Regions from separate parts of the Pseudomonas helleri genome, predicted to be linked through region 1. Evidence: riboswitches for the same ligand, from Rfam matches in the RefSeq annotation. Region 1 holds a riboswitch; the other holds the start of a gene.
The links. A riboswitch is a leader RNA that binds a small molecule or an ion and turns the genes downstream of it on or off. The one in region 1 is predicted to bind cobalamin.

Region 1 (4,751 bases):
ACGGGCGTTGCTACCGGCCAGCGCCTCCAGATCAGGCGCGGGCGGCGTGGTTTTCGGCGCCGTGCGTGGCGCCGTCAGCACATTCGGCAAACGTTGTGGCGCACGCAGGGTTTTGTAGAAGAATTCGCCCTGGGCGGTTTGCAGGCTGCCCAGGGCGCCTTGTTGCAGACGAGCCAGCAGTTGCAGGCCATCGAGCCCGAGGAACGCTTCGCAACGTTGCCCTACCAGCACCGAGCGTTCAGTGCGCAACAATTGGCAGGCCTGGCCACTGGCCGCGAGGATCTGCCCGCTCAGGCTGACCGCCAACAGGCCTTGCCACGGGGACTCCAGGTACTGGCGACGGCTGTGGAAGGCCAGCACGATGTGCTCCGAATAGCTGGTATTAAACACCCGGCTTTCAATCTGGCTGACAGCCATGCCCAGTAACGCGGTGCTGTCGTGCACGCGACCGAGCGGCCCTTCGCGGGTCAGGTCGAGCACGCCGAGGATGTCGCCTTGCGGGCAATGAATCGGCACTGAGGTGCAGGAAAAACGGCTCAGCCGATCCAGATAGTGCTCGCCACAATCGATCAACATGGGTCGGCCTTCGACCAGCGTGGTGCCCAGCGCGTTGGTGCCGCGTGCGGCTTCGCTCCAGCAGGCGCCGAGGGTAATGTCCGGCACCCCGCTGCCTTTGAGGCGGTCGGCGCGGCCCTCTACGGCCAGAATGGTGGCGTCGGCGTTGGCCAGAATGATCAAGCCATCCTTGCCCTGACGCTGGTTCAAGTAATCAATGGCCGGCATGGCCGCGTCGATCAGTAACTGGTTGTTGGCCAATAACAGGTCAAGGCTCGCAGTGGTTTGCAGGCTCAGTTCATGCTGGCCACTCACGGGCACACCGTGGTTGAGGCTGCGGCGCCATGAGGCGTCGATTTCGGCACGCAACACGCCACTGGGCACCAGACCTTCGAGGTGCAGTTTTTCCCGGGCCAGGCGAACTTCGCGAAGGGGCTTGGGCTGAAGTGTTTTTGTAAGAGTCATCAGGCGCTCCACAGCAGTGAGCTTTGCGATTTTTATTTTAGATCTGCGCACTGTTACCAATCTTTACGTTAACGTAAGGGGAATGGCAAGATTTGAAATCCAGTAAAGGACGATCACGGTATGCACCACATCTCCCCTTCCTTGCAAGACACCGCTGCGCCTGAAGGCGTTTGCTATGGCTGTGGCAGCAACAATCCCCATGGCCTGCACATCAAGAGCTACTGGCATGAAGACGGTGTTCACGTTGTAGCGGAACATTTGCCGGATGCGCGTTATTGCGGCTGGCCTGACCTGGTGTACGGCGGGTTGATTGCGATGTTGGTGGATTGCCACTCGAACTGGACGGTGATGGCGTATCACTACCGCGCGGAAGATCGCCAGCCAGAGAGCTTGCCGAGGATCAATTGCGTCACCGGCAACCTGGGCATCAAGTTCATCAAACCCACCCCGATGGGCGTCCCTCTGACCCTGCGGGCCTGGGTTGAGGGTGACGTCGGACGCAAGAGCCGGGTGATCTGCGAGGTGTATGCCGGGGACGTGCTGACGGCGGTCGGGGATTCGGTGTTTGTGCGGGTCGATGCCGGGAAACTGGCGGATAAGGCTCACGATCGCAGTTAACTCTTTACCTTAAATTTAATTTCTATCTATCTGATTTATATAAATATCTGTAGGAGCGAGCTTGCCTCGCGATCTTTTAAAACATCAAAAGATCGCGAGGCAAGCTCGCTCCTACAGGCTGTGTATTCATGAATTATTATTCATGTTCATGGTTGACGCATCGGGTGACCAATGGTCAGATGCGCGCCTGTTTCAGGTGTCCTTGGCCATCGCGCCCAGGGTGAAACGGGAAGCCGGTACGCCTTTTCAGGCCAATCCGGCGCTGCCCCCGCAACGGTATGCGAGCGAAATATTCAAGTAGCCACTGTGCTTTGGCATGGGAAGGCGAATGTTTCATGACCCTCGTGAGCCCGGAGACCGGCCTGATCCAACATATGGCACTCCGCGGTGGGCGGATGCAGGCCTTGGCGCGCGCAAAGTCCCTCCCTGCCCGTCATTTTTCTGCGTGAGTTCCCCTGAGTGCCCGTTTTGGTTCTATCTGACGGCGCCTCCATGACCCCTGCAACCCGACTGTCCGCTACTACCCCTTTTGTCTGGCCCGACCGTGAGGCTGCGTTTTATGCCGAGCATCTGGCCGCCTCCAACTATGTGGAGCGCGTGGGCGGTCGCTTGCTCGAGCTGCTCGGCCCGCAACAGCAATTGCTGGATATTGGCGCCGGCTCGGGGATTCTCGGTCGCCACTTGCTGATGCCCTGTGGGCAGTGGACGGTGGTTGAGCCCAACGCCTTTATGCGTAGCAGCATTGAGCAACTGGCAGCCCAGGCACCCAGTGTTGAACTGAGCCTGCACAACGGCCTTTGGCAGGACTTGCCAAATTTGCCGCTCACCCCGACCACAACCGTGTTGTGCGCGAATATCCCGGTGGCAGACGGCCAGGCCCTGGCGTTTGTTCAGCAGGTTCGGCCGCTGGCCACGCGCACCCTGGTGTGGAACCAGCCCGCGCAGGAAGGCCCGCGCACCTATTGCCTGTCCGGCTTCTTGCCGCCGCAACTGCACCGCAGTGACATGACCCCCGGCTACCAACTGACGCTGGCTGAGTTGCCGGATCGCTGGCAACCCGACCAGATCCATTTCACCGACTGGGCCTTCAGCACGCTGTTTGCCTCACCGTATGCGGCCTTGATGCACTTTATGGAAAAACTCGGCGCCCTGGATGGCGCGGCGCAAGGGCTGCTTGAACGCCACCTGCAAGACAACCTGCAAAAAGTGCCAGGGGGTTGGCTTGCCAGTGCCCCGAAACGGGCGGCCAGCTTGATCTGGCACGCGTAAATAACTCCTATAAAAATGCCTTCGGACTTCTCCATGCTCAACCTGTGCAACGCCCCCCTGCGCCATTCGTTCAGCGCAGCCGTGCCGCTTTGGCTCGGTGTCAGTCTTGCGGCCTTTGCCGCAGAAAACCCGTCGGTCCTGCACATGGACTCAACCCTGGTCAGCGCACCGCGCGCCGGTGAGTCGCTCAAGGATGTCACCAGCACCGTGCAGGTCATCGACAGTGATCAGATCGAGCGCTCCTCGGCACGCAACCTTACCGATTTGCTGGCCGAGAACGCCGTGGGCTTTTTCAGTGAATGGACGCCGGGCCAGACCTCGATCAACATCCGTGGCGGCAACACTGATGGCCAGGGCCGCGATTACCGCAGCCAGGTAACGGTACTGGTCAACGGCCGCCGCGCAGGTACGGCGAATATTTCCAAGCTGTCGCCAGCGCAAGTGGCGCGCATTGAAGTGATTCGCGGTCCGGCCTCGGTCATTTACGGCAGCCAGGCGATTGGCGGGGTGATTAATATCATCACCCGCAATGGCCGCAACACCCAAGGCGGTGGCGCAACGTTGCAAGGCGGTTCGTGGGGGCTGGCACAGGGCAGCGTGTACCAAAGTGGCAGTTCGGGCCCGCTGGATTACTACCTGGGCCTGGACAACGGTCGGCGCAATGACTACCACAGCGCCGATGGCACCCAGAAAAACACCTCGTGGAAACGTCGTGGCGGCCTGTTGGCGCTGGGGTACGAGCTGTCAGAAGACCAGCGCCTCGACCTGACCGTGCGTTCAGACGGCATCTATGACGCGGGCTTTCGCGGTTCGCAGTGGAACTATGGCAACTACGACAATCGCTACAACCAGTCGGTAGAGCTCGATTGGGTCGCCAAACCCACCGAGTGGCTGAACTGGTCTTCGCAGGCTTATGCCTTCCGTGACATTGACGATTTGCACTGGGGTTCGCCGGTGCTGGGCAATGGCAGCCCGGGATTCAGCAAAGACCACATCGAGCGTCGTCTTGAGGCTTACGGTATCAAGCTGACGCCGCAGTTTTTACTGACGCCAAGCACTGATCTGTTGGTGGGCCTGGACCTGGAAAAGAGCAAGCTGCGCAACGATCGCTTCCGTATTGCCGTCAACGGTTCTACCAGCAGTCAGGTGGCGCCCTACGACATCAACTCCGATGACCTGAGCGCGGCGCTGTACGCCGAAGTCGTGCAGCGGATGATGGACGACCGCCTGACCCTGCGCGCGGGTGCGCGCTACAGCTATGGCCAGTCGAGCACGGTCAAGACCGACTACATGCCGCTGCTGGACGAGAAAACCCGAGACTTCGACAAAGTCACCTACAGCCTAGGCGGCGCCTACGAGGCCATGCCGGGGGTCAAGCTGCGGGTAGGCGTTTCGACCGGGTTCCGTGCGCCGCTGGCAGGCGAGCTGGCAGCAGACTTCACCACCATCAGTGGCACACAGACGCTGGGCAACGCCAACCTCAAGCCCGAAACCAGCCTGCAATTCGAAACCGGCGTGACCCTGACCAATGCCAACCAGTTCTTTGACCTGGCGCTATTCCAGAACCGCATTCAGGACCGCATCACCACGCAGCCGGTGACCAAGAGCATCAGCCAATACGTCAATGGCGACGGCGACGCGGTGATCCGTGGCCTTGAAGCGCAATGGCAATACGATCTGGCCAGCGCCCTGGCCCTCGGTGACGAACGCATCCTGCGGCTCAACACCAATGCGGTGTGGAACTTCGACATGGACGACAAAGGCGCAGCGCCCACCTTGACCGGCCCGTACCGCGACAAGATCCAGCGCATGTATCAATACCAGGCCAGCCTGGCGCTGACCTA
Region 2 (4,751 bases), 180 kb from region 1:
AGCGCAAATCGCCTGGATCACCGGAATATTGCGCCGGAACGGCCGCAGATGCGGCGCTTCCGGGCTGGATTGAGCAAAACCGGTGGTATTCAAAATGACCCCGGCATCAACCTCATCGAGCAGATCTTGTACCACCGCCAGACAGCCCGGCTCTTTAAGGCTGGCCACCGCCATCGGCAAAGGGTTTAGCCCGGCCGCCTGTAAGCGCTGGCAAAACACATCGACAAATGCGGTATTGGCCGCCTGCAAGTGCGAGCGATAGAACAGCAATGCCGCTACCGGCTGCCCGGCTTGCCAATCGGCTTGCCAGTGAGCAAGTTCGGCGCTGCCGTGCTGCGGGTGGTAGATGGCCGTACGCGGCAAGGTTTGTGGCTCGCCCCACGGATAATCGCGCTCCAGCCACAGACTGGCCAGGCAACGATAGAGTTGCAACGCGTTTGTCCGCCCGCCCTGGCGTAAAAAGTGCCACAGGCGCTCGGCGTGTTCGGGGGGTACGGTGCTCAACGCGCTGAGCTCCGGATCGGGCCGGTCATCGCCCGGCACCAGAATCAACGTCACGCCGCGTTCGGCCAACTGCATCAACCGCTCGATGCCATAGCGCCAGTAACCAATGCCGCCGTGCAATGACAGCAGAATCACTTTGGCGTGTTGCAGCACCTGATCGACATACAGATCGACCGAGCCGTGGTTTTGCACCTGCATCGGGTTAGCCAGACGCAGGCTTGGATAATCTTCAGGCAACTGCTGCGCGGCGTCCGCGAGCAGTGCAAGGCTTGAATCACCGCTGCACAGGATCACCAGCTCGGCGGGGGTCTGGCCTAGGTCGGCAATGTTGTCGTCCGATACAAAGCCACCGGGCTGGGTCCTGAGCAAATGCATGGTTTAAGCGCCCAACGCTGTACGCAGTGTGGACTCAAGCAAGGCTGCGTCCAGGTCCTGACCGATCAGCACCAGTTTGGTGGTGCGTGCTTCGTCGCTGCGCCAGGCGCGGTCGAAGTGCTTGTCAAAACGCGTGCCCACGCCCTGGATCAGCAAACGCATCGGTTTGCCAGGAATGGCAGCAAAGCCCTTAACCCGCAGAATGCCGTGCTTGACGACCAGATCCGTGAGTGCGTCAAGCAGCAGGCGCTCTTCTGCTTGTGGCAGCTCGATGGAGATCGAGTCAAAGGCGTCGTGGTCGTGATCGTCGTGGTCATCATCGCCATCGTGGTGATGGTCGTGATGGCTGTGGCGGCTGTCGATATGGTCTTCAGAACCGGCGCCCAGGCCCAGCAGCACGTCTAGCGGCAGGCGACCGCTGCTGGCTTCGATGATTTTTACCGCCGGTGGCAGTTCTTCAGCGACTTCTGCACGAACTTTGGCCAGGTCTTCGGGGTTAATCAGGTCGGTTTTGTTGAGGATCACCAAGTCTGCACTGGCCAGTTGATCAGCAAACAGTTCGTGCAATGGCGATTCGTGGTCCAGGTTGGGGTCGAGTTTGCGCTGTGCGTCGACCTGGTCCGGGAAGGCGGCGAAGGTGCCACGGGCAACGGCCGGGCTGTCAACCACGGTGATGACCGCGTCAACGGTGCAGGCGCTGCGGATTTCTGGCCACTGGAAGGCTTGAACCAACGGTTTTGGCAAGGCCAGGCCCGAGGTTTCGATGAGGATGTGGTCGATGTCGCCGCGACGGGCAACCAGTTCGCGCATGACCGGGAAGAACTCTTCCTGCACGGTGCAGCACAGGCAGCCGTTGGCCAGCTCGTACACGCGGCCGTTGGCTTCTTCTTCGGTGCAGCCGATGGAGCATTGCTTGAGGATTTCACCGTCGATGCCCAGCTCGCCGAACTCGTTGACGATCACGGCAATGCGACGACCTTGAGCGTTGTCCAGCATATGGCGCAGCAAGGTGGTTTTGCCCGAGCCGAGAAAGCCGGTAACGATAGTGACGGGGGTTTTGGCCAGTGTTTTCATCGGATGCCCTTTGGCAAAGCGGCGGGCATACGGGACGAGAACCGCCCGGTGTGTGCGGTTACTCTTCGCCACCGGATCACCCCGCCCGGTTGAAGTAAGAATCTGGTACGAGGCAGGTCTCCTGGCTCACGGCTGGAAGTCCGCCAGCGGCTGACCTCTGCCCTGCGCCTTCCCGCTGAATCAGCAGTGGCCTGGCAGGGTTATTGACCGTTTACAGTTGCGGGGGCAGCCGCGGCATACCGCGTTCCCGTCTTAGCTTCGCGTGGCGAAGAACCTCGAAGGTGCAAGGCTACGCAGTGCTTTGTAACAGGTCAATGTTGAGCGACTATCCACGCCCACAATCGAGTTGGTCATACGTACCTGACTGCGCGACAATTGCCGCCTTTTTTCAGCCGCCCCCGGTTCCAAGGATCTGCTCATGTCGTTGCCCCGCCCTACCCACGTTCTGATCATTGGCTACGTGTGGCCCGAGCCACGCTCCTCGGCGGCGGGCGGGCATATGATGCAAATCATCGAGAGCTTCTTGCAGGAAGGCTGGCACATCACCTTCAGCAGCCCCGCCGGGATTGGCGAACACAAGGCTGATCTGGCGGCCCTGGGCATTGCTGAGGTTGCTATCGAGCTGAATAACAGCAGCTTTGATGCCTTTATCAGTGAACTGGCCCCGGATATCGTGCTGTTTGACCGCTTCATGATGGAGGAACAGTTCGGCTGGCGTGTCGAAAAACACTGTCCGAATGCCCTGCGGGTGCTGGAGACCTCAGACCTGCAAAGCCTGCGTGATGCTCGCCATCTGCAACTCAAGGCTCACTTAAAGGATCATCCCGAGCAGGATGACTTCAGTCGCCTGTTTGCGCCCTCGCCCGTGCAGACCTTCGAACACATGGCCGATGCCGATTTGGCGCAGCGAGAAATTGCCGCCATCTATCGCAGCGACCTGAACCTGATGATTTCTGAATACGAGATTGATCTGCTGGTCGAGCAATTCCACGTGCCCGCCGCCTTGTTGCACTGGTGCCCGCTGATGGTTGACAAGGTGCCGACCGAGTTCGTGCCGTTTGAGCAACGCCAGCACTTCTTGAGCATTGGCAACTTTCGCCATGCGCCCAACTGGGACGCGGTGCTATGGATGAAAACTCAGGTCTGGCCGCTGATCCGCCAGCAGTTGCCCGATGCCCAGTTGCATATCTACGGTGCCTACACACCGCCCAAAGCCACGGCCTTGCATAACCCCAAGCAAGGTTTTCACGTGTTGAACTGGGCCGAAGACGCGCTGGCCGTAATGAGCAGCGCCCGCATCTGCCTCGCGCCGCTGCGCTTTGGCGCCGGGATCAAAGGCAAAATTGCCGACGCCATGCTGTGCGGTACGCCCAACGTGACGACCCCGATCGGCGCCGAAGGCATGCACGGTGACATGCCGTGGGCCGGGGCCATTGAACAGAGCGCCAGTGCCATTGCTGCCGCCGCGCTTGAGCTGTATCAAAACCCGCAGGCCTGGCAGAACGCCCAGCAAAACGGCCAGGCACTGCTCCAGGCGCGCTACCTGCAAAGCGACCATGGCCCGGCGCTGGTGCAACGAATCAACGCGTGCCGCGCCGGGCTTGAGCTGCATCGGCGCAACAACTTCACCGGCGCCATGCTGCGTCATCATCAGCATAAAAGTACGCAATACATGTCGCAGTGGATCGAGGCGAAAAACAGCGCCAGGCCACTCACCTCATAATTCGGGTGCAAGGCACCGGCGCAGCAAGTAAGTGTCCATGATCCAGCCTTTGCGCTGCCTCGCCGCTTCACGGGTGTGTTTGATCTGCTCGCAAACGTCAGCGAGCTTGCCGGCAATCAGGATTTCATCGGCGGTGCCCAGGTAAGCGCCCCAATAGATATCGAGGTTTTCCTGGGTAAACGCCTGAAACGCGCAGTGGGCATCGAGCATCACCACCACGTTGTCCAGGTCTGCGGCGGTCAGTCGTCGCCCGGTGGTGATACGTATCGGCTGGCCAATACCGTTCAAGGGCACGCGATGGCGCGCCGCCAATGCCTGCACACTGCTGATGCCGGGGATCACTTCGTAGTCGAAGCCGGTGCAGCCATTCGCCCGCACCCGCTCAAGAATACGCAGCGTACTGTCATACAACCCCGGCTCGCCCCATAACAGAAACGCCCCCGACTCGCCCTCGGCCAGTTCATCTTCAATCAGGCGCTGGAACACTTCGGCGCGCTGCTCATGCCAGTCTTCCACGCCCTGGGTGTAGGAAGGCGTTGAGCTATCACGCTGCGGATCACTGACCTGTACCACGCGGTACGCGGGTTCGCGGATATAGCGTTCGCAGATTTCCAGACGCAGGCGCACCAGATCTTCAGTGGTCTGGCCCTTGTCCAGCACAAAAAACACCGATGCGCGGTTAAGGGCGTTAATCGCCTGGACGGTGATGTGCTCCGGGTCACCCGCGCCGATGCCGATCAGTAACAGTGTTTTCATTGAACCAGGCCCTATGCGTACAGAACGTCGCCTCGATTGCGACGGAGTAATAACCGTAGCTGGTAGGAATTTAGATAAGGCGGCATGATCGCCCCATAACAATCCGAATAAGCGCGAAATCATGACGCGACTCGTCAGAGCTACCGACCCTTCCTACGAACTGATGGACGACCATAACGGCTTGTCGATCATTTATCGCCAGCATGGCTTCCCCTGCCCCTTGGTCCGCTGGCACTTCCACAAGGAATACGAGCTGCACCTGATTGTGGCCAGCAGCGGCAAAGTGTTTGTCGGCGACTATATCGGCAATTTTTACCCT

Region 2: linked by a shared signal. The riboswitch ahead of cobW (cobalamin biosynthesis protein CobW) and the one ahead of ACJJU9_RS12720 (class I SAM-dependent methyltransferase) in region 1 are both predicted to bind cobalamin.

Annotation. Positions count from the first base shown of each region.
Region 1 is NZ_CP174501.1:2,832,941-2,837,691, forward strand. It holds gene ACJJU9_RS12710 (sigma-54-dependent Fis family transcriptional regulator) at 1-1,020, opposite strand, end outside; gene ACJJU9_RS12715 (PaaI family thioesterase) at 1,141-1,638, shown strand; cobalamin riboswitch at 1,816-2,019, shown strand; gene ACJJU9_RS12720 (class I SAM-dependent methyltransferase) at 2,131-2,907, shown strand; gene ACJJU9_RS12725 (TonB-dependent receptor) at 2,941-4,751, shown strand, end outside.
Region 2 is NZ_CP174501.1:2,656,723-2,661,473, reverse strand. It holds gene cobN (cobaltochelatase subunit CobN) at 1-879, opposite strand, end outside; gene cobW (cobalamin biosynthesis protein CobW) at 883-1,953, opposite strand; cobalamin riboswitch at 2,047-2,246, opposite strand; gene ACJJU9_RS12035 (glycosyltransferase) at 2,372-3,676, shown strand; gene cobF (precorrin-6A synthase (deacetylating)) at 3,671-4,432, opposite strand; gene ACJJU9_RS12025 (AraC family transcriptional regulator) at 4,554-4,751, shown strand, end outside.